Regions from separate parts of the Staphylococcus condimenti genome, predicted to be linked through region 2. Evidence: riboswitches for the same ligand, from Rfam matches in the RefSeq annotation. Region 2 holds a riboswitch; each other region holds the start of a gene.
What was found. A riboswitch is a leader RNA that binds a small molecule or an ion and turns the genes downstream of it on or off. The one in region 2 is predicted to bind S-adenosylmethionine.

Region 1: another riboswitch for S-adenosylmethionine. It lies ahead of A4G25_RS02455 (O-acetylhomoserine aminocarboxypropyltransferase/cysteine synthase family protein); the one in region 2 lies ahead of A4G25_RS09250 (methionine ABC transporter ATP-binding protein).
Region 3: another riboswitch for S-adenosylmethionine. It lies ahead of A4G25_RS05970 (MetQ/NlpA family ABC transporter substrate-binding protein); the one in region 2 lies ahead of A4G25_RS09250 (methionine ABC transporter ATP-binding protein).

The regions. Positions count from the first base shown of each region.
Region 1 is NZ_CP015114.1:471,394-479,882, forward strand. Features, by position in the region: gene A4G25_RS02440 (LCP family protein) at 1-484, opposite strand, end outside; gene msrA (peptide-methionine (S)-S-oxide reductase MsrA) at 626-1,141, shown strand; gene A4G25_RS02450 (homoserine O-acetyltransferase/O-succinyltransferase family protein) at 1,217-2,110, opposite strand; gene A4G25_RS02455 (O-acetylhomoserine aminocarboxypropyltransferase/cysteine synthase family protein) at 2,112-3,392, opposite strand; SAM riboswitch class I at 3,455-3,552, opposite strand; gene mprF (bifunctional lysylphosphatidylglycerol flippase/synthetase MprF) at 3,744-6,269, opposite strand; gene A4G25_RS02465 (AI-2E family transporter) at 6,443-7,669, opposite strand; gene ptsG (glucose-specific PTS transporter subunit IIBC) at 7,885-8,489, opposite strand, start outside.
Region 2 is NZ_CP015114.1:1,911,706-1,920,194, reverse strand. Features, by position in the region: tRNA gene A4G25_RS09265 (tRNA-Ser) at 187-276, shown strand; gene gmpC (dipeptide ABC transporter glycylmethionine-binding lipoprotein) at 426-1,271, opposite strand; gene A4G25_RS09255 (methionine ABC transporter permease) at 1,295-1,954, opposite strand; gene A4G25_RS09250 (methionine ABC transporter ATP-binding protein) at 1,956-2,972, opposite strand; SAM riboswitch class I at 3,091-3,199, opposite strand; gene A4G25_RS09245 (hypothetical protein) at 3,363-3,566, opposite strand; gene A4G25_RS09240 (YSIRK-type signal peptide-containing protein) at 4,197-6,482, shown strand; gene A4G25_RS09235 (cadherin-like domain-containing protein) at 6,442-8,489, shown strand, end outside.
Region 3 is NZ_CP015114.1:1,177,139-1,185,627, forward strand. Features, by position in the region: gene A4G25_RS05940 (PTS fructose transporter subunit IIABC) at 1-955, opposite strand, end outside; gene pfkB (1-phosphofructokinase) at 962-1,882, opposite strand; gene A4G25_RS05950 (DeoR/GlpR family DNA-binding transcription regulator) at 1,879-2,643, opposite strand; gene ybaK (Cys-tRNA(Pro) deacylase) at 2,770-3,258, opposite strand; gene A4G25_RS05960 (hypothetical protein) at 3,376-3,735, opposite strand; gene A4G25_RS05965 (lactate/malate family dehydrogenase) at 4,033-4,986, opposite strand; partial or broken gene A4G25_RS05970 (MetQ/NlpA family ABC transporter substrate-binding protein) at 5,009-5,826, opposite strand; SAM riboswitch class I at 5,929-6,032, opposite strand; gene norA (multidrug efflux MFS transporter NorA) at 6,144-7,322, opposite strand; gene A4G25_RS05980 (DUF1361 domain-containing protein) at 7,632-8,249, shown strand; gene A4G25_RS05985 (hypothetical protein) at 8,246-8,489, shown strand, end outside.

The DNA.
Region 1 (8,489 bases), 1.2 Mb from region 2:
CTGGATCAATACCATAATTTTCTACCAATGCCTTACGTAATAATTCAGGTCCGCCTAATGAATAAGCTGCATTAATTTTATAATCTCTATAGCCGGGTATTTTAGCGTAGGTATCACGCATCACAGATACTATTTTCATTTTTTTATGAATATAATCATACTGTGCAACCATAATTGAATCTGTACGAGATTTACCGCCGTCAGACTTGTCAGCACCTAAGAGCAGAATTGAAATTTTTCCATCATTTTTAACAGGACCGTTAAATTTTTGAACTTTCATATTTGAATTATGTTTTTTCGCGTAATCGATACCACTTTTGTACCCTGAAACAGCATAAACAATAAACGCTATAAAAATAATAAGTACACCAAGTAAAATAAAAGGCAATTTGCGTATCTTTTTCTTCACTCTTTTTTTGCGAGGTGGAGGTGGATTGTTGTTACTTCTTTTATAATTTTCTTTTTGTTTGTCTTCTTCAGTCATTTTAACCAACCTTATATCTTCAAAATTAACAGTCTATGTAATATAATTAATACATACTAAAGTTATATAAATTTCTTTTAAAAATCAAGTGTTTTATAGGCAAATGGTACTAAGGTCCCAGAAAAAGAAAGGATAGATAACATGAATATCAATACTGCATACTTTGCAGGCGGGTGTTTCTGGTGCATGACCCAGCCTTTCGATTCATATGATGGCATTGAAAAAGTGACATCTGGTTACATGGGCGGCACAGTAGAAAATCCGACTTACGAAGAAGTAAAAAAAGGTGAAACAGGCCATTTAGAAACTGTTAAAGTAGAATATGACGTGGCTCTGTTTTCTTATCATAAATTATTAGAAATTTTCTTCTCTGTCATCGATCCTACTGATGCAGAAGGACAATATCAAGATCGCGGTTCTCAATATCGTACTGCTATTTTCTATACGAACGAAGATCAACGTGAAACTGCAGAACAATATATTGAAGAACTAAAATCTACGATTGATCGAGATAAAGCGATTGCCACTCAAATTTTACCTGTTTCTGAATTTTATGAAGCAGAAGAATATCATCAAGACTTTTATAAAAAGAATCCTGAACGTTTTGCTGAAGAAGAACAACAACGCGAAGCAATCAAGCAGCAAAAAAGTCAATAAGCAATATAAAAATATGGTAAGAGAGCCTCTTGTTTTTGACTCTCTTACCATATTTTCTTTATAAACAATCTATTATCATTCTAAAATATTAATTTCATCATGGCGCCATCTATTTTTTTCCATCATATCAGTCCAATTTTGAAATAATTGCTGTGCATATGGAATCCAATATGCTGGCAGTGGTTTAAGTGTGTCTCCACGGAAGTAATTTTTAGGTTTAGCAGCCGCTTCCCCATTCTTCTCTCTATCTCTCACATACTCATTCAGCAACGTATCCGCTTCATACTCAAAATGACCGCCGATATATAAATCCGTCTGCGCTTGATTAGAGATAAAATCCATTCCCGTATAAGGACTATACGTAATCACATCTAAATCCGCTTCCCCCATCACCTCATAAGGATCCATATAAGACCCGCGCGATTGCGGAATAATGTATTCAGGAATCGCCTCTAATACAGGATGTTCTTGCATAATATGATAACGATAAATGCCCGTCATCTTTTCAGGGAACATCCTTTTTTGAATCCCATATCGATAATTCAGCGCAAACTGTGCGCCCCAGCAAATAAACATACGCTGTTTCACATGCGTATCAGACCAATCATAGATTTCTTTCAATTCCTCAACATAATCTACTTCAGAAAAAGAAAGATGTTCAACAGGCGCACCTGTCATAATCAAACCATCATAATAATGATCCTTAATATCATCAAATTCCTTATAATACTGCGCAGCACGTTCACTAGAAGAAGTTCGGCTTTGATGTGTGACAGGATAAATAAAATCAACATTAATTGAATGATCCGTTTGTCCGAATAAACGTAACAGTTGTCTTTCAGCATCCTCTTTAATCGGCATCAAATTAACAATCAACAGATTCAACCCCTTACTAATCCGTTGATCTGTAAAAGCGGTATGTTCCGCTTTTAATGCAGGCAGAATAGGAATTCCTTCAGTAAACAGCATTTTAAATTGCGTCTAATCCTTTTTCTAAGTCATTAAGGATATCATCAATATGCTCAAGTCCTACAGAAATACGAATTGTTTCAGGCGTAATACCTGCAGATAATTGTTCTTCAGGTGTTAATTGCGCATGCGTTGTAGAAGCAGGATGAATCACTAATGATTTCGCATCCCCTACATTCGCAAGCAATGAGAACAATTCTAAGGACTCGATAAATTTGATACCTGCATCATAACCGCCTTTGACACCGAAAGTGAAAATAGAACATGCACCTTTAGGAAGGTATTTTTCTTTTAAATCATAATACTCGCTTGTAGGCAGACCTGCATATTTTACCCATTCTACTTTTTCATGATTATTCAAGAACTCAGCCACTTTCTCAGCATTTTCAACATGACGTTCCATTCTGAGAGATAATGTTTCTAAACCTTGAAGTAATAAGAAAGCATTTATTGGAGACAAACAAGCACCTGTATCACGTAATAATGTTGTTCTGATTTTAAATGCTAACGCCGCTTCACCAAAAGCATCCGCAAATACTAAATCATGATAAGACGGGTCCGGTTCTGTCAATCCAGGGAATTTATCATTTTGTTTCCAGTCAAAGTTGCCGCCATCTACAACAACCCCGCCCATAGAAGTACCATGGCCGCCGATAAACTTAGTTGCAGAATGAACTACAATATTCGCACCGTGTTCAATCGGTCTGAATAAATAGGGAGAAGCAAATGTATTATCCACGATTAAAGGAATACCTGCTTCATGCGCAATTTCCGCTAATGCTTCTACATCTTCTACGTTACCTTCAGGATTACCGATAGTTTCGATGTAGATAGCTTTTGTATTATCTTTAATCGCATTTTTCACTTCATCTAAATTCTTGCTGTCGACAATAGAAACGTCGATTCCGTATTTTGGCAAAGTATGGTTGAATAATGTGAATGTACCGCCATATAATGTTGAGCTTGCTACAATATGATCTCCTGCTTCAGCAACAGTTTGTACTGCATACGTAATTGCTGACATACCAGAAGATACGGCTACCCCTGCAGAACCGCCTTCTAATTCCGCTACACGTGTTTCAAATACTGCTACGGTAGGATTCGTTAAACGAGAATAAATATTGTCCAGTGCGTTTAAACCAAATAAATCTGCTGCGTGCTGTGTGTCGTCAAATGTAAAAGATGTCGTTTGGTAAATTGGTACTGCTCTCGAATTTGAAGCGGAATCCACTTCTTGTCCTGCGTGTAATTGTAATGTCTCAAATTTAAAATCGTTTGTCATGTTCCATTTCCTCCTTATTTAACATAAAAAAATAGCCTACCTGAAAAGATAGACTTAAAGATCTCTTATCTTTCAGGTCTTCACCTGCTGGAATTAGCACCTAACTTAAATAGGTTGCCTGGTATCGTCGGGCCAGTCCCTCCACCATTCTGGATAAGTTTTATTTAATTTAATTCAGAGTATAAAACTTATCTTGTCGGTTGTCAACAGACTATTCATATTTTTCTGAAATTTAAATAAATTTATCCTGGCTTCACACTTTTTTAATAAAGCAGCTTGATTATAGTCAATCTTTCTAAAGCAAAAAACCTGATTGCCTTTATTCAGACAATCAGGTTTAATATTAAGCTGCTAATTTTTAGAACGGATGACACGAAGTACTTTGACCATATTCTGTCCAAGCGAACTATGTCTTGAATACACTAAGTACCTCGGTTCCCAATTCGGTTTGAATTTTTCTTTATACTGTCTTAAACCTCGGAAGCGGTATAAATTATTAAAATGTTCAAAAATGCGACCGGCAATACGTTCATTCAAATATGAAAATTCAGTTTGGCCTACGTTAGAAAGTGTCGCCATGCCCATGTTGAACGCTTTATAATCATGTTCTTGACCCCATAACAGCATATGCAGATACAAACCATCCATTAACGGTAAATCAACATCCGGCAGCCAGCGGATCAAATCAATTGAAATGGAATCGTTATAGTGCGTCGGCATTAAACTGCAAAATGCAATAATTCGGCCGTCTTTTTCTTTCAAGATACCGACAGGTGCTTTTGAGATATAGCTTTCTGTAAGCTGACCTACAGAAAAATGCATTTCATTTTTGCCATCCAACCATGCATCACTGACATGTTTAAGCTCAGCAAACATTTCTTTTGAAAACGGCGGTTCTACTATTTCGAATTCAATTTCTTGATCTGTAATTTTATTTAAGGTTGCTCTGAAACCTCTGCGTTTTTTGCCTGATGTCGTAAAAGTAGTCAGATCAATAACCGCTTCTTCACCTAATTTAAAGAACTGATTACCAAAATCGTGATATAAAGGCATATAACGATCACTTGCTTGATAGAAGATGATTTCATAACCCATTGTAAGTGCATAATCATAAATCGATTCCAATAAATGATTGAAACGTGCTGGATTACCGATAGGATCTCCTAATACAACCAGTGTATTGGATTTATAACGATACATAACAAATGCTTCTTGTGAATCATCCATAAAGACATCTTTGTCTCCGCTGTGTATCAAGTGACTTAAATAGTTGCCGCCATATTGTTCGATAATTTCTGAACAACGCTCAAAATCCGGTGTTGGACGTGCTTTAGAATAAGCTTGTTCAAATAACCATACAATAAATGCGACGATGATAAAGATAACAATCGCAGTCATCCATAGATAATAGCGCAATAAAGACGTATCCAGCTCAATTTTATAGGCATCTAAAGCATTCAGCACGATTTTAATGACATAGTGGTTCAAAATCAGCATCAGTGCACTGACAATAAACATCGCTACAATATGACGCATACGTAATGGGCGTTTTAAAATTGTTGTTTTATTGAATGAGTAAACCAGCAATGCAAATAAAACAACGAGCCAAAACATCAACAATATCGATGTATTCAAGTAGAGCGTGATTCCGAATATTAAAATAATCGCAACGAGTGCAAATAAAATAGCGCGTCGGCTTTGTTTGAAAATACCGCGTACATTCAACATTAAAATTAAACAAGCACTCGTATGAATCGTTACGATAATATAATAAAACATATGGTTAGGATCATATAATCCATCATAAATAATCGATACGTTATTCAACAAGAACATTAAACTCGTCAACGCAACGAGTAAACCTAAAGATAATGAAGGAATTTTAGAGAACATTGACTTTTGATATGAGAATAAAAACGATGTAACTTCTTTAGCCGGTGTATAGTAACGAGATTGTTCAATATAACGTCTTGCAGATGTTCCGAATTCAAAAATGGATAATATCATTGAAATTAAAAGCGGAATAAAGTAATACGCAAAACGATACATTAAGAGGCCTAAAACTATTTTTTCTTCAGGTAACCCTAAATATTTCAGTCCTACTAAAATCACGACATCAAAGGCACCGAATCCACCTGGAATAAAACTGATCAGACCTGCAATTGCAGCAATAATAAAGATACCAATTACAGATGTATAAGGTACCTCTAAATGCACAACACGTAATGAGAAGTACAAGACAGTACTTGCTGCAATCCATTCAACTGCAGAAACCAGTGTTAAATAGACACCTGTTAAACGATGATTTTTTTGCACGGGTTTCTTAATTGTGAAAATAATAAAGGCCGGCAAGAATAAGGCCACGATATACATCATGATATGTACAATCTGATATTTATCTAGAAGATGCGAGGCATTAAAGATATGCGTTACAACAAGAATAGATAAAAAACTTAATCCTGTCAGCATAGATAATAAAACTAATGATATATAATGCATCAGTGTTTTGGTATCTTTAGTGTAATTTTTATAAATGGCCAAACGCATGCCTGCACCAATGAAACCCCCAAAACCAATAATGGAGTTCAGCGCATTAATGATATAGCTGATTCTGAATATCTTCCCTGCTGATATTTTCAATTTCAAGGTACGTACCATAATAAAGTCATAAAAGCTGAGCAGTAAGATAGAGGCGCCGCCTAACGCAAATACACCTGTTAATTCTGCTCTGTTTAATTTTTCAAAAAGAATAAACGCCTTTTTGAAATCCATTTTAGAAACCTCTTGGTACAAAATGGAGGCAACGATAATGAATAATACGGTCGCAAAAACCACTTTCGCAATTGTCAGGAGACGGCTTTTTAATTCTTTTGACATTTTTTCACTCAATTCTCTTTTCTTATTTTATCAGAAATTAATTATTTGATTCATTTGTTAACAAATAATTCCAAACTACATAATAGAAATATACCACATTCCTAAAATTTTAAAAATGTAAAAACAGGCAATCACACCTAACAAAAGTGTCATTGCCTGTTTGATTTCCTGTATTAACGTACTTCGTTGTTAGGATTATCTTTCCACTCTTCGCTTGATACTTCATAAGGTTCCGAATCCTGACCGTAATAACGGTTATAGCGACGTTTGAAGATATCAAAGAGATGCATCACTAACACTTTTAAGACAGCATAACCTGGTATTGCTAGAATTACACCGACAACACCTAATAGATTTCCGGCACATAAAAGCACGAAAATAATTGTTAATGGATGGACTTTTAAAGTTTTACCCATTACGTTAGGTGAAATGAAGTGACCTTCAAAGAATTGAACTAATGTCCATACAACTACTAATTTTAATAACATAATCGGTGAAGTAATCAATGCAATGACAATCGCAGGTGAAATTGCAATGGTAGGACCTAAATAAGGCACTACACTTGTTACTGCTGCGATACATGCAAGCACTAAACTGTAATCTAATCCGATAATCGAATATCCGATAAACAGCAGAATACCGATACATAATGATACAAACATTTGTCCTTGAATGTATGAACCTACTTGCAAGCTCATGCTTTCAATCACTTCATGAAAATCTTGACGGAATTTCGGCGGTACGATTTTAATTGCTGTTTCTTTAAAGTGATGACCGTCTTTTAAGAAGAAAAAGAGTACAAATGGTGTTGTAACCAAAACTACTCCGACATTAACAACCGCTTCAGCAAACGACATCACTTTTGTTCCGAATCCATCAAAATAATCTGAAACCATCCCTGGTACTTTTCTAGCAAACTTATCTAATTGATCTTGAATCTGACCGTAAAAGTTGGATAATCCTGTACCTTTCGACATGCTCGTCACCTGATCAACAATATCATTGAATTTATCAACATATCGCGGCATATGATGACTGAAAGTTTTAATTTGACCGCCGATAATAGGAATTAATAAGTTAACAATCAATGCAATGACTGCTGCTGCGACACAGTATAAAATAATAATTCCCCATAATCTTGGTATACGATAACGTTCCATAAGATTAATAATCGGATTAAATAAATAAAAGAGAATGAGTCCTAGAATAACAGGTGCCGCTATGGTATTAAAAATAATCACAAAAGGCTGGAATATGTATGAGACTTTATCAAAAATAAAAATCGTAATACCGATAAGTATCAACATGACTAAGCCAAATAACAAATTCTTGCCTCCGATAAATTTCATAAAACGTGTTTCACTCAATGAGAAACGCTGTGGCTTATCGTTATTTGCCATATAATTCACCATTCCTTGTGCTTAATTAAACATATTCTATCGCTTCTTTGTAAAAAAAGAAACTTTTAATGCTAAAATGCTTGTTTTACCTATATATATTACCACGCCTATTCTAAAAGAAACCGAACAATTTTTTAAAAGTGTTGATTATACGTCGTCTGCTAAATACAAAAAAGAGCAACCTGTATCAGATTGCCCTTTCAATTCACAGTATGTTAATTATTGATCAAAATTAACTTTTCACCTTGTTCTACTTTTCCTGTATGCAAGACTTCGATATTTGCGCTGCCTGCATTTGTAATAATAATCGGAGTGATTGTATCATCTGCATGTTCTTTGATGTAATCTAAATCTACTCTCATCAATGGCTGACCTAAGATGATATTTTCATTTTCTTTCACTAAGATTTCAAAACCTTCTCCTTCTAATTTAACCGTTTCTAAACCGAAGTGAATCAGAAGTTCAATGCCATCTTTAGATTCTAAACCGATAGCATGTTTAGTCGGGAAGATCATTTTAACTGTACCATCAAACGGTGCAACAACTTCTCCTGTTTCAGGTTTGATTGCGATACCGTCACCCATCATTTTTGCAGAAAAGACTTTATCTGGCACTTCACTTAAATCAACCGCTTCACCTGTAATCGGTGCGTAAATCAATGCGCCGCCTTCAGCTACAATTTCAGCTGTTTCGACATCTCCATCTTCTGTAACAGTTATTTCAGCTGGAGAAGTAATCTTGCCATCCATAATCTGCTGCATATCATGTTTGATTTGATCAGATTTCGGTCCGAAAATCGCTTGCATATTATTACCGACTT
Region 2 (8,489 bases):
TCCTAAATTGGTAGTTTTGACATAACATTAAATAATTACCCGATTTATAAAGCTGGCAACCGTAACCCATTTTTTGTCTTGTATTAACTTTTTGAAATACATTCAAAGTTTTTGATTTTTTTATTAAAAACTTGTTGACGGGTAGGTCATCTTCTTATATAATAAATCTTGTGTTAAATATTGCATGGAGAAATACCCAAGTCCGGCTGAAGGGATCGGTCTTGAAAACCGACAGGGGCTTAACGGCTCGCGGGGGTTCGAATCCCTCTTTCTCCGCTACTAAAAAGCTTCGATTCAGAATACTGAGTCGAAGCTTTTTTATGTTTTAAACTATTTCACTAAGCTCTTAAATCTTCAAAACTTGTGCTTGCTATATTAAAAAACGGTCATCCCTATCTCTAGGAATGGCCGTTTAAACTTTTACTTTATTTTAAGCTGTCTGTAATTTCTTTAATTTCTTTTTGTGACAAGTCAACGATTTTTTCACCGTCTTTAGTGTCTTCTTTCAATGCTTTTCTTGCTTCTTTAGAATGATACAACTCAGCAACTTTTTTATATGTTTTGTTATCTTTGTCTTTATCATTTACAGCAATAAGGTTGATGTAAGGTTTAGAAGTATTTGTATCATCTTTTTCCAAGAAGATTGGGTCTTTTTTAGGATCTAATCCTGATTTTGACGCAACACCGTTATTAATAACTGCGATATCTACGTCATCTAAAGAACGTGCTGTTTGTTGTGCATCAACTGCTTTAATATCTAAATCTTTTTTGTTTTCAACGATATCTTTTTTGCTGCCTTTCAAACCGAAGTCTTTAGAAAGTTTGATATAACCTGCATTTTCCAATAATTTCAATGCGCGTGCTTGGTTGGAAACATCATTAGGAATAACAACTTTAGCCCCTTTTTTCAAGTCTTTAATATCTTTGACTTTCTTAGAATAAATACCTAATGGTGCAAAAACAGTTGTACGGATTGGTGTGATATGTGTGCCTTTGTTTGCTTTTTCATACTCATGTAAGAATGCGAAGTGTTGGAATGCGTTCATGTCGATATCCCCATCGTTTAGCGCCTTGTTCGGTACGTTGTAATCAGAGAATTTCTTGATTTCAACGTTGATTCCATCTTTTTTCGCAAGTTCTTTTACTTTATCCCATACTTTTGTGTCATCTGATGCTACCCCTACTGTTACTGTTTTATCATCTTTCTTATTGCCACCGCATGCAGCAAGTACAACAACTAACGCCATTAACAATACTAATATTTTTTTCATATCCTAAATACCCCTTTGTTTGATTAGTTTCTGCGAATTTTCTTAGCCAATACATTCCCGAGAGATTGAATCAGCTGAACCATAATAACTAAGATAACCACTGTGATAATGATGACGATTGTATCAAAACGTTGGTAACCATAAGCTAAAGCCAAGTCACCGATACCGCCACCGCCAACTGCACCAGCCATAGCTGTTGAACCGATTAAACCAATAATTGCAGTTGTAATCGCTAAAATTAATGAACCTAAAGCTTCCGGCATTAAAAAGTAACGAATGATTTGGAAAGGTGAAGCACCCATGGCGTGTGCTGCCTCAATTACACCTGAATCCACTTCTAACAGTGAGTTTTCAACTAAACGTGCAATGTAAGGTGCCACATATACAGTTAAAGGTACAATCGCTGCTGCTGTCCCGATGGATGTTCCAACAATTAATTTTGTGAATGGCACAATCGCAATTAACAAAATAATGAATGGAATTGAACGGAAAATATTAATAATCGGATTCAAAATATGGTAAACTGCGACATTTTCCCATATTCCGTTTTTCTTAGTTACAACAAGCAGTATGCCTAGCGGAATTCCGATTAATGCACCAATTACTAATGATATCGAAACCATCAATAATGTTTGATAGAGTGCTTCCCATAATTGCGATGAATCTAATGATGAACCTAGCATATTATCCAACCTCCTCATATTCGATATGATGTTGTTTCAAATAATCATATGCGCGTTGTTTTTCTTCATCAGAACCTTTAATACGCAATGTTAGATAACCAACTGAAGTATCTTGAATATCAGACATAGAAGCGTAAATCACATTAACATCTAGATTGAATGTTTTAATCAATGTCTGGATAACTGACAAACCTAATTGCGAGCCTTCCATGTACACTTTCACATCTTGATAATTTTCATCTGTCGGCAACTGATGTATCATTTTTTCACTGATATCAGTACTGATAACAGTTGAAACAAAGTTCTTAGCTGTTTTAGTTTTCGGATGACTGAATACATCTAACACTGTTCCTTTTTCAATCACACGCCCTTGTTCCATCACAGCAACCTTGTCACAAATTTTTTGAATAACACTCATTTCATGCGTTATTAATAAAATTGTGACTTCGAATGTTTCATTGACGCGTTTTAAAAGTTGTAAGATAGAATCAGTTGTTGCCGGGTCTAAGGCACTTGTTGCTTCATCACATAATAAAATTTTAGGATCTGTCACGAGTGCACGTGCAATTGCCACCCTTTGTTTTTGACCACCTGAAAGTTCGTTCGGATATTGTGAACCTTTATCTCCAAGACCCACGAAATCAAGCATTTCCTCTACTTTCTCTTTTATGTATTTTTTGTCCTTGCCTTCAAGAATAAGCGGCATTGCCACGTTGCTGAATACCGTTTTTGAATTTAACAAGTTGAAGTGTTGGAATATCATGCCAATATTCTTTTTGACTTTGCGTAGTGCTTTCTTGCTATATTGATCTATTCGATGTCCATCGACGATAACTTCTCCAGACGTTACATCTTCAAGCTTATTCACCATTCTGATCAATGTACTTTTACCTGCGCCGCTATAGCCGATTACACCATAGATTTCTTGGCGTTCTACGGTAAAACTGACATCTTTCAAAGCTTGAATTTCTGTTGAGCGCTTATGGAATGTTTTTATGACATCCTTGAACTCAATCATTGATTAGCCCCCTCTGATAATTTGAAATAAATGAATTTTGCCTCTATTTAGATTTTTATTTTGAAAAATAAAAATTCCGGGGACAATGAAACAAGTCCTCGGAATAATATATCGGCTCGTCTCATCTTCACAGCTCCGCTGTAGGAATTGGCACAGTAATCATTTTTATCGCTGATCCTGCTGCCGAGGTTTCGTAGGGCCTGTCCCTCCACCTCTCTGGATAAGAGTTTATGTATTCAATTCATTTATTTATATTCCATATATTACATTACTGAGTGAAAAAGTCAACATTAATTTTTAGAAAATTGTTAATTTCAACTTAATTCTAAACACTAGAGCGGTAAGCGTTTGCAAGTTTTCAACACAATGATAAATCTACTCAAAATCAGTTCATTTACTATTTTTATTCTTTTCCATTTTTTCAAAAATAAAATTGATTAATAATGTTAAAACAAAAGCAACTATTACGCTGATAACAAGTTCGAAAAGAAAACTCACCCAACTATTTGTTGTAAAGAAATTCTGTATTATAAACCCTACTCCAAATACTAATATCAAAGTAATTGTAAATCTGACTTCTGCTGACACTTTCATCCATTCTCGCTCCTTTGCCTATTCTACGTTCACCTTATCACCTTAGAATACAATTTAAAAATCGTTTCAATAAAGAGAAATGAATGGAGATAAAAAAATTTAAAAGCTTAATTTGAAATTCAAGTTGCGTTAATAGCCTTCTCTGTCATAGTACTTATAATCACGTATTATTGCTTTTTCGTTTGATATTATTAGTAAATCCATTGTTTAAAATCACTTATTTAATTAATCTTAATTTCAAAAATCCTCATAAATTTTATTTTAAATTAATATTCACATTACAGAAATTTTGTGATAGGATGATTTTAATAGTTAAACAGATGACTATTCACTTTCTTTTCAAAGGAGATGATGGTGCTATACAAATTCCACAAAGACACCCTATTTTCTATCCCCAGTCCATTAAACATCTTTTTATCGAAACAAAAACATTTTCATTTCACACACTAAACTTCTTCTGGAGACCATCTTCATCTTAAAATGCACTTTCTAATTTCAAAGCGTAACTTATAGCTCCAACCTCACATATTTACTCATCGTAACAAAAGACATTCTACAACTTATACTTCGTATCATGTCACTTTCAAATTATTTAAATTAACACAAAACAGAATACTAGGAGAACAACAAATGAGAAAAAGAAAAAACCACTTTGATTTTCTACCAAACATCCGTAACAAATATTCAATCAGAAAATTTTCTGTAGGGACAGCCTCCATTATTGTGAGCAGCTTATTCTTTTTAGGCTATTCTCATGAGGCAAGTGCAAGCACTGAAAATATAAATCCTGATACAACTGTGTTATCCTCGGATCACCAAACTTCAGATTCTGCACCTCAAAATGCGCAACCTGCACAAGGTTCTATTGAAGAAACACCAAAAACAGCAACCGCAGATGAAAAAAATCCAAACCTTACATCCGCTAACTTAAATGCTACTGGAACAACAACTAATCCCACTCAGAATTCAAATACCATCCAAGAAGACAAAACAGATACTTCAAATAAAGTTGAAAACTCATCAGACAACCCAGATAACGCTTTAAAAACAATTGATTCAACAAAACCTGCTGTACCTGCTCAAGATAATACTCAACCAAAACCTCAAAAAGAAGTAACTGCAGACACAAACAACACTGAATCATCAACAATACAAGAACAAGATACGCATCAAAACGTTGAAGCAGATAACAATCAATCCCAATCATCTAATGAAGCTGCTATAAACAATCCCGCTCCAAAACCTGATGTCACTGTTTCAACTCCCCAACCTCAAACACCTGACTTAACTTCTCAATCATCAAAACTTTCAACTTCCAGCACAAATGCAACAGATGAAATGATTGGACCAGATCCAACAATACAAACTAATGTCAACAAAGCTTCTGATCTTCCTGCTTTATCAAAAGAACAAGTCAATAATATCAATCATCAAATTACATGGTTAGATTTTTCAGATACAAATGCTATTTCAAATTACGGACAAAGCGATACGGGACAAATGGCACTGCAAGTCGGTACAAAATACGAAAAAGAAATTATGCCAGGTCTTGTGGTAACAGCTACAGTTAAATCTTTACAACCTTTTGAATCAACACCGATTTATGAACGTCGTGCTGAAGGAGATGCTGATTCTGGTTATAACCCGAAAGCTACTAATATTGTCAGAAAAGATGCGCATGATGATGAAATCGATAAACCTGCCTATGTAGTGGTCACAAAACAAGATCCAAATTGGTCTCATTTGAAAAAAGCAGGAGTAGATACGGGTGAAGGACTGACAAATTTCGGTTCTAATAGAAACTATGGTAATGTCGGTGCAACTTTTGAAGTTAAAACTACTTACAATGGCCGAGAAGTACCTGCTAATATTGTCATGTCCGATGGAGAAGAAGCTAAAAATATCGAAGCGCTGATTTATACTACGAACGGATCAGGTTGGGAATTGTTTGCGAATGTCAAAAATGAAGGCAATCCAGAAAATTATCATCCCATTACTGCTGATGATGGTTATTTTATAGATTCAATTGACAAAGGTGAACATGGTAAAGGTAAATATTATGTTTCCCCTGATAAAAACTTCGGCGGTTTAGGTACTCAAATTTTTGGTCCCAACCAAACAAGACAAGACCATAACAGTGTACCAATAGTTGTCACTACAGGCGCAACTGAAGTTTCCTTCTTTGTAAACTCAACTGGAATACAAACCGTTCAAATGGGCTTTGTTATTTTAGATAAAGGTGATGCCCCTGCTTCTTATGGTGAAGCAATTCACGCTATAACTGAAAATACAAATGTCAGCCAACCATTTTTAGGTACACAAAAAGCAGATATTGATTTTGATGAACTGAATAAACAAGCAATCGCCTGGCAAACAGATGACATCAACACTCCAACAAGCGCCAAAGCAGCTGATGAAGGTGAACAACAATTAGTTGGCGCAAATCAAAATTATGTCGTTTATAATGCTGCCAATCAAACTTACGCATTAGATATCATCGCAAACACAGGTGATAACGACACTTCATATGTGCGTGGATGGGGTGATTATAATCATAATGGCGTATTCGATTCAAACGAAGCATCAGAACTTGTGTCACTTAGCAGAACTGGAGATGAAGGTAAAAAAATCACTTTATTATTCCACAACGCACCTCAAGTTACAGATACCTCTCTTAACTATTTAGGCGTAAGAGTCCGCACTTCTCTTGCTGAAGATTCAGTCAATCTTCCAAATGGTGTTGCATATTCGGGAGAAGTTGAAGATTTTGAAATTAAAGTCATTCACCCGCCAAGAGGCGAAAAGTCTGAAACTACAGGACTTCAAGGTCAAACACAAACTTCTAAAGCAATATTTAATGCTTTTGGACGTGTAGATAAAGAGTGGCCAAAAAAAAAATACAATAGACACTGTTAAAGCAATACAAATCGTAGATACCGATGGAAAATTAGTTTCATCATTAACTGTACCAAATGAAGGTCAATATGATGTGACACCAGATGGCACAATTACATTTACGCCTGATCCTCAATTCAAAGGTACCGCAAAAGGTATTGTTTTACGCGCTACTGATTTAAACGGAAATACATCCGGTTGGACAAGTAACACAGATGAGAATAATTTAGAAAATATCAATCAAGGCATCAATGGTAAAACAACAATGGATGCTGTTTATATTCCAACTGTTACACCTGTGACACCAACAGCCGAGCCTGCTGAAACTACAGGTCTTCAAGGGCAACCGCAAATCGGAACACCTGTATTCAAAGGAGGTAACCCCTTAGTTCCGATTAATGAAACAATCGCACCTCAATTAATCGATCCAAACACAGGAAGCAAAGTTTCTAAGTTAGCTATCCCTGATGAAGGCACTTATATCGCAAATAATGATGGCACAATTACCTTCACACCTGAACCTCAATTTACAGGAAAAGCATCTCCAATCACTGTCGAACGCGTCGATACTAACGGAACAGCTGTTCAAACCACTTACACACCGAATGTCACACCGGTTACTCCAGTAGGTACACCAGTTACATCTGAAGGTCCTCAAGGTCAACCTCAAGAGGGTACACCTACTTTCGAAGGCGGCAATCCTTTAGTTCCGATTGATGAAAATACTGCACCGAAATTGATTGATCCGAATACAGGTAATGAAGTTGATAAAGTAATCGTTCCTGATGAAGGTACTTACACAATTGAGCCAAATGGTAAAGTCACATTCACTCCAGAACCTCACTTTATCGGTGAAGGAACAACTATCAAAGTAAAGCGCGTCGATAAAAACGGTATCCCAGTTACTGCAACATATACACCTAACGTTTCTTCAGTTATTCCAGCAGCTGAACCTTCTGAATCAACAGGGCTTCAAGGACAAAAACAAACAGGCACACCTACTTTTAAAGAAGGACATCCTTTAGTTCCGATTGACAAAAATAGTGCACCGAAGTTGATTGATCCAAATACTGGGGACAAAGTTTCTAAGTTAATCATCCCTAACGAAGGCACTTATATCGCCAATAACGATGGCACAATTACTTTTACACCTGAACCACAATTTACTGGAAAAGCGATTCCAATCACTGTTGAACGTGTCGATACTAACGGTACAACTGTTCAAACCACTTACACACCGAATGTTACACCAGTTACCCCTGTTGGTACACCAGTTACATCTGAAGGGCCTCAAGGTCAGCCTCAAGAAGGCACACCTACTTTCGAAGGTGGAGATCCTTTAATCCCGATTGATGAAACTGTCCCTCCTAAATTAATCGACCCGAATACAGGCGAAGAAGTTGATAAAGTAATCGTTCCTGATGAAGGTACTTATACAATTGAGCCAGATGGAAAAGTGACCTTCACACCGGTTCCTTATTTCACAGGTGATGGTTCAAGTGTTGAAGTAAAACGTGTGGACAAAAACGGCACGTCTGTTACTGCGATATATACACCGAAAGTGACTGCTGTAACACCTATCGGTACACCGGCTACTTCTGAAGGACCTCAAGGTGAACCTCAAGAAGGCACACCTACTTTTATAGAAGGACACCCTCTAATTCCGATTGATGAAACTGTTCCTCCTAAATTAATCGACCCGAATACAGGGGATGAAGTTGATAAAGTAGTTATTCCAGACGAAGGTACTTATACAATGGATCCAGATGGTAAAATCACATTCACACCGGTTCCTCATTTCACAGGTGATGGTTCAAGTGTTGAAGTAAAACGTGTGGACAAAAATGGCACGTCTGTTACAGCAAAATATACACCGCATGTGACTCCAGTAACTGCTGAAGAACAACCGCCATCAACTACCGATAACCAAAACCATCCTCAAGAAAAACCAGTCATCAAAGAAAAAGAACCACTAAAACCAACTGTTCAAAATATTGATCCTGAACCAAGTACTCCTATTACTCATGA
Region 3 (8,489 bases), 730 kb from region 2:
GTAACATATTAGAAACACCGTTCATTAAATGTTTATAAATTGTTTTACCAACACTTTGTTTTTCAGTTTTACCACCTGCAGCACCTTGAGCACCTTTACTATGTCCTTCTTTCGCTCTAAAAGGTGTACGATCAGTAGCTAGTGCTAAATCAATAAGTTCACCTGGACGTTTAATCCCGTCTGCTACTGGAACTTGAACCACATTTTTACCATCAAAACGATCTGTTTCAACATGTACATCCGCAGCAACAATAATTCCTTCAGCTTTTTCGATATCTTCTGAAGTTAAACGATTTTTAATACCGCTTGAACCGTTTGTTTCAACTTTCATTTTGACGCCCATTTTTTTAGCTTGTTTCAGTAATGCATCTTTTGCCATATACGTGTGAGCAATACCTGTAGGACAAGCTGTTACACCTAATACATATGGTTCATTGTCTGCTGTTTCTTTGTTATCTGCAGCTGGGTCTACAGATGCTTCTTCATCTTCATCCGGCGCTTCATCATCTGCTTTATCAATAATTGCTAAAACCTCTTCTGGTGTTTCAGCATGCAGTAATGCTTCTCTCACATTATCATCCATTAAAATACCTGACAATTTTGCTAAAGCATCCAAATGCGTTTGAGCTCCGCCTTCAGGCGCTGCTATCATGAAGAATAAATGTGCGGGTTGCCCGTCCAAACTTTGATAGTCTACACCTTCTTTAGATTTCCCAAATGCAATTGCTGGTTTCTTTACAGCTGCTACTTTCGCATGCGGAATCGCTATTCCTTCTCCGATTCCTGTTGTACTTTGACCTTCTCTTGCAAAAATCGCCTCTTTAAACGCTGCTTTATCGCTTAAAATACCTGCTTGATCTAATTGATCAACAAGTGTATCTATGACACCGTCTTTAGTCGTTGCATCAATATCCATTGCGATAGTATCGCGTGTTAACAATTCAGTTATTCTCATTCATTGTCACTCCTTTTCCAAATCCGCCAAAACAATTTTTTCTTTTACCGCTTCAATCATTTCTTTTTCCGCTAAATCATCACTAAATGCTGTTGCAGTTCCTGAAGCTACTGCATTTCGAAATGCTTCTTCAACACTCATGCCCTTTTCTAATCCAGCAATCATACCAGCTACCGTACTGTCTCCTGACCCAACAGTATTCACTACATCACCTTTTGGAACTTCAGCTTTTAATTGATGCGTCTCATCAATATAAATTGCACCATCGCCACCAAGTGATACAATCACTGCATGCGCACCTTTCGCTAAAATTTCTTTTCCGAAACGTACAACATCTGCGTCTGAATTAATTTCAGTATCAAACATGACTTCTAATTCATCTTTATTCGGTTTGATAAAGAACGGATGATAAGGAAGTACTGCTTCTACTAAATGTTTTTCTGCATCCACAACCAATTTCGCGCCCGTTTCTTTTGTAATCTGAGCAATTTGTTCATAAGCATCGTCCGGGATACTTTTTGGTACGCTTCCCGCAACCACCACTGTATCTTCTGGTGTAGTAAGTTTTATTTGAGAAAGTAAAGCTTGGAAAGCATCTTCAGAAATTGTTGGTCCATTCGCATTGATTTCTGTTTCATTACCTGATTTAAGCTTAACGTTGATACGCGTATCTTCATCTACTTCAATAAACCCAGTTGGAATTTCTGCTTTTTCTAATGCATCTTTAATGAATTTTCCTGGAAAACCGCCGATAAATCCTAATGCAGTTGAAGTTGTACCATGTGTTTGAAGTACACGTGATACATTAATTCCTTTACCGCCTGCAAATTTATAAGTGGCAGCTGCTCGATTCAAACCACCAGTGTTAAACCCATCAACTTTCATTACATAATCAATAGATGGATTAAATGTTACTGTATAGATCATGATTGTCCTCCTTTTATTACAAATCGATTGCGATATGCTTTAATATCTTGACGTTGAAGTGCTTTTTCAGATGTTAAAAGCAAAGCATGTTTATTTTGCGGTATTTGAACATCAGCAAAATATGTATGCGCGAATTTGGATGAATCAATTAATATATAAATCTGTGCACCAGATTTCATCGCCGTTTCTTTTACATAAGCTTCTTGCTCATCAGGTGTGGTCAATCCTTTTTCTAAATCAACACCATTCATGCCGATAAACACTTTGTCGAAATGATACCTTTTTATAGTTTCGATTGCTTTTGGTCCTACTGCAGCAAGTGTGTTAGCTTTCACATCTCCGCCGACAATGATTGTTTTAAATCCTTTTTGCAATAATGCTTCAACATGCGTTAAGCCATTAGTTACAACAACTATATTCTCTGCAGTGATATACTCAACCATTTCATATGTTGAAGATCCTGCATCAATATAGATACAATCATTATCTTCTATTTTCATGGCCGCAATTTTAGCAATTTCTCTTTTTTCTTGCGTATTGCGTACTTGCTTCTCAGATAATTTCGGCTCATTAAGAGACGTTGTTTTCAAAGTTGCACCGCCATGCACACGTTGCAATTTACCTTGCTGCTGTAACTTAGACAAATCGCGCCGAATAGTAGAAGCGCTGCATCCAGTCATTTTAATAAGCTCTTGCAAAGTGAGAAATTCTTTTTCTTTTAATAAGTTAATGATGACTTCAAATCGTTTCTCAGTAATCATATCGCCACCTCATTTCTATTTTATTATAATGTTTCCGCTTACAAATTTCAACCAAAAACTTTCATTTTCATTCAAAAACAATCATTTTGTGACAAATAAAAGAAGATGAACTTTTGTCCATCTTCCTTAGTTAACATGATGATTTGCTACATCTGCTATTTTTGCCTTTGTCACCTTAGCTAAGTCTTCAACATTTACTTCCATTTGAACACCACGATGTCCTGCACTGACAAAGATGGTCTTCTGCTGCTCAGCAGACGCATCAATTACAGTAGGATATAAATGTTTCATGCCTACAGGTGAACAACCGCCTCTTATATATCCTGTTACTTTAGTAAGCTCTGATAGAGGTAATAGATGCAGCTTCTTTTCACCAACCGCTTGAGCTGCATGTTTCATATTTAAGTTACCTTCAACAGGAATAACAAACACATAAGGATCATGGTTATTATTAATAAAAAGAAGCGTTTTAAACACCTGCTCTGAAGAGGCGCCTATCAATTCAGCGACTTCTTTCCCCTCTAAATGTTCTTTTCCTAGTTTAAAGGTGCGCACTTCGTAATCAACACCTTCATTTTCAAGTATACGCATTGCATTCGTTTTCTTCTGTTTCATGTCATTCACCTCACAATTCAAATATAGCATTTTAAATCCATTAAAAGGAACTTATAGTACTATATTAAAATTTTAGACAAAAAAACAAGGCGCCTGACATTATGTAAACATTCGCACTTAGCGAAGTCTTGTGTCATGGGCACCTTGTGACGAAAGGTCTTCAAATAAATAGTGACTCATTTTCAAGTTGACAGATGTAAGTGAGATTACAAATGTCTTGTCTGCATTTTGTTTTTCAGTATGTTGCTTACTTTCTGAATGTGTCTGATGATTGATGTTATTTCCTGCAACCGCACTATAAGTCGGCGGCGTTCCACTATCTTTTGTATCGCTTGAAGAAACTTGTTCCCCTTGCATAAACGTTGAAACGCTATTTTGGAACTTAGCAAGTTCTGATTCATTAGATACTAAGACAAGTAGAAATACCAGACAACAAGTCAGAATGCCAGCATAAATCCATAAAATAACTGTTTTCATTCTACTTCCCTCATAGTTCTATCATTGTGTTTACAATATTAACACAGAAACTATGCCAAATCTTTATGTGGTATGCTATTTAAACCAAATGTAATATACGTAATAAATGTAACACAAACGATACTTTTGAAATGGTGACATACCTTTTTTATGTAACTGTTTTCATCGTTGTTATTCAAGCGCTTTGTTCAAAATAAAATACGTACTTCACAACTATCAAAGTAAAGTACGTAATTTTCCCTAGTTTTTTAATTCTTTTATGTTACAAACATTCAACAAAACTTACAAGCTTGTTGCTTATGATATATTTTCAATCTCCTTATGCGCTTGTTCTACAGCTTCTTTAATAAATGTATGTGCATCTTTAAGCTGCTGAAGCTCGTCAGGGTGCAATGAAATTGGCAAACGTTTTGCGATACCATTCTTATCAATTAAAGATAATAAGCTGAGCGCTCCACCTGTTAATCCATATTCTCCGTTTACAGAGGCACTGACAGGTTCAATTGTATGTTCATCTAATAAAATTGCTTGTGCCAACTGAACAGCTGATCTTGAAATAGCAGAATTGGTCCAGCCTTTCTTCTTGAATACTTCAAAGGCCACTTCATCTATGCGTTTTGAAACTGCTTTTTTATCTATCGGTGTACTTTTGGTTAATGTTTCAAATTCAGACAATTCAATACCAGCAATACGAACTCGACTCCAAATCGGTACTGCATGGGATCCATGTTCACCTAATACAAATGCTTCAACACTCTTAGGATCCACATTGTAATGATCTGCAATTAAAGTACGAAAACGCGACGACTCTAAATTTGTTCCAGTTCCAATGACTTTATGTGCTGGGTAACCCGCTTCTTGTGCAATCAATGTCATAGCATCTACTGGATTCGAAATCAAAATAATGGCTGCTTCTTGATTAACCTCAGATAATTGTTGAAAAACTGAATGTACGATTAAACTATTCGCACGCGTCAATAACGTTCTATCTGCCATCTCTGGCGTAGAAGGCGCGCTTGCCGATACGATTACGATATCTGCATCTGATAAATCTTGATAGTTACCACTATAAATATCGACATGGTGTGTATGTCCCAACCCTTGTAAATGACGATGATCCAGAGCCTCACCTTTCGCCAAATCTTCATTCGTATCTATCAAAACTATTTCTGAAAAGATTCCTAAATATTGTGCGTCCGTTAATACTTGACTGCCTACACGTCCTGTCCCGATAATTCCTAATTTTGTCATTTGATTACCTCCAAGTTGTCAGTTATTTTGCTTCATATGGAACTACATCTTTTCCATATTTTTTCTCAATGAAGTTTTTCATATCTTTAGATTGCAAGACTTTAATTAATTCTTGGAATTTTTATCGTTTTTATGACCCTCTTTTACTGCGAGAATATTCGCGAACGGCGATGATTTATCTTCCATAACAATCGCATCTTTAGAAGGTTTCAAACCATTGTCCATTGCGTAATTAGAGTTCATAATCACAGCTGCACCTTCTCCGCTTTTATAAGTTTTCGGTAAGAATTCTGCACCTTGTTGATTATTAAATTTCAGGTGTTTTTTATTTTCAACAATGTCATCAAATTTAGCATCTTCAATTTTGACACCTTTTTTAAGTTTCACTAAACCTTCGTTAACGAAAAATGACAAGAAGCGTCCTTCTTCGGCAGGGTTATTTGAAACATATATCGTAGAACCTTCTGGGATATCTTTAATGTCTTTATATTTTTTACTATATACACCCATTGGTGTCGTAAATACTTTGCCTACTTCTTCAATTTTGTATCCATGAGATTTTTTCTCTGCGTTTAAATAAGGTACGTGCTGGAATAAGTTAGCATCAACGTCACCTTTATCCAACAATTTATTAGGCACTTTATAATCATTGACGACTTTGATTTCTAAGTCGTACCCTTTTTTCTTCATTTCTTCTTTCGCATGCTCTAATACTTCACCGTGAGGAGCAGGAGAAGCTGCCACTGTTATTTTCTTATTCTCTGCACTATTACTTTGACCGCAAGCTGAAAGCGTAAATGCAATCACTACTAAAGTTAAGACGCTTATTAATTTTTTCATATCTATGGACACCATCCTATGTAAGAGTTCTCCAATTTAATCCACTCTTACATCACGATGAAAAAGACCTTCCCTTTAAAAAGAGAAAGTCTTAATTACTTTCTCTCATCTTTATAAGCTTTCGCTTAATGTGAATTAGCACCTTTTCGTTATACGATGGTTGCTGGGCTTCGTCGGGCACATCCCTCCGCCACTCTGGATAAGAGTTTGATTAATTGAATTATTTTTATCCTATCATTATCAATAAACACCGTCAATTAAATTTTTAATTTTTCTGAAAAATAAAAGTGAATAATAAAGCTGAAACAATCTATGTTTCAAGCCTTATTATCAACCTTTTTGAGTTTATTTTTTTCTCTAATCGTTTTCTCAACAAATATAATAAATATTCCTAATAACATGACAGCAATCGACATGTATAATGGAAATTCAAAATTAAAATCATACAAGATTCCTGCAACTAAAGGTCCAATAAAGTTACCCATGCTGGTAAAAGTCGAGTTCAACCCACCAGCCAAACCTTGTCGGTTTCCTGCAATGTTTGAAAAATAATTAGTGACTGCTGGGCGGATCATATCAAAACCGATAAATACAATAAAGCTGATAAGCATGATAGACCAATAACTATGTGCAATAATTAAAAAGAATAAGACTAAAGCTGAATAAAATAATGCGAGTTGTATGAATGTCAATTCTTTAAAGTATTTCATAAATTTATCAAATAAAAAGATTTGGAAAACAGCACCTAAAATTCCGCCTCCAGTGATTGAAATTGAAATATCTTTAGGTGTATAGTGCGCTTTATCTGCTGTATAAAGCGGGAATAATGTTTCAAACGCTGATAGACCAAAAGCTAATACAAAAGTAATAATCACTGGTGTGATAAAAGCTTTAACATTGATTTTAGCCAATTCTTGCGGTTCAAAGTGAGTAAAACCATCTGTTGTTTGACGTTTTGCACCATGTATAAAAAAGATCGAACAAATGAAAGCTGCAATACCTAAAGTTCCTGCAAAATAGAACGGTAAACGGTGTGAAAACTCTGCCATAAAACCGCCAAGTCCGGGGCCTAATATGAATCCTGAGTTAATAATGGCTGACATATATCCGAAGTTCTTCGCTTTATCTTTAGCAGGAGAAATATCCGCAATCATTCCAGTAACCCCCGGCATTACCATACCTGCACTGAAACCGCCGATAATTCTTGAAATAATTAATAAAGTATAATTGCTGCTCATTGCAAAAATAAATTCCGAAACGGAAAAAAGAACGAGCCCAATACAAATAATTAATTTTTTACCTAATTTATCTGCTAAGTTACCACCAAATGGCGAAATAACCATTTGGGCCAATGCAAAGGCCGCAACAAGAATTCCTAAATCACTTCCATTTAAACCAAGATCTTTTAAATATACTGGTAATACTGGTACAACTAATCCGATACCTAAGAAAACAAGAAATATATTAAAATATAATGTGATTAATTGCTTACTCATGATGTCCTCCTTTATTGCTTATTTGCACCTAAATTTTTAATGACTACCCATTATACACCATAGTCTCCCTAACGCTCAATAGATACATTTTATAGCAATATTGCAATTTCTTGTGTTATTCCCTAAATTAAAAATTCAAAATCCATCACTTTTATATAACACTTTAGTTAGGTATTTACTGTCCTTTTAAATTGATATCATGTTCAAAACTCTGTAACATAAACAAATAAGTCTGAATGATCCAAATTACAATATGACTAATATAAATTTAAAATTATTCGTTACGATCGTAGAAAGAAGGCATCAATTATGCAATCTCGCTATATTGCTAGAATACTCTTTGTGCTGTTATTATTATTAACTTTTCCTTTAAATCATTTTTATGGTTTTATGGCACTGAATCTCTTTTTAGCATATATACCTTTTGAATTAGCACTACTGCTTCCATTATTTTTACCTAAAAGAACATTTGAATGGCCATTATTTATTGTATTCACTGTAATCTTTATCTTGATACTTCCAAATACGTTCTATATGGTTACAGATCTCATTCATATCAATCAATTTGGTTTCAACATTTATAATGGTGCACGTCCAACGGAATGGATGTATTTTACATTCTTAGTATCAGGTGTTCTATTTGCACTTTATTTATATGCACTTATTTATATGAAACTGCTGCATTTAACAGATAAACCCGTGTTTAATTACCTCATTGTAATCATCTTGGTTTTCACAAATAGTTTAGGCATTTTCATGGGCCGATTTTTACGCTTGCACACAGTCTATTTAGTCAACCAGCCCTTATCCATCTTCCGTGATGTGATGACTTTGCTTGATACTCGAGGTGTATTCTTTATCTTTTTGATGACAGTATTACAATTCCTATTCTTGATCTTAATTAAAGGAGTGCGCATGGTAAAATGACAGTCTATCTAGGAATTTTTTTAGCCATTATCGTTTTATTTCAAATGATTATCGGACATCTTATCCGTAAAATTGGTTTTTCATATCCAGTCAGTATCGGTCTTATGTTGTTGCCTCTAGGAATAGGGTTGTTTTTACTGCAAATCACTTATTATGAACAACATTATCCGAAATGGGAAGTTCCAATTGGTGTAAAACTACGGTTAAAATATATGTATTTACTGACTTTCTTTGAATATA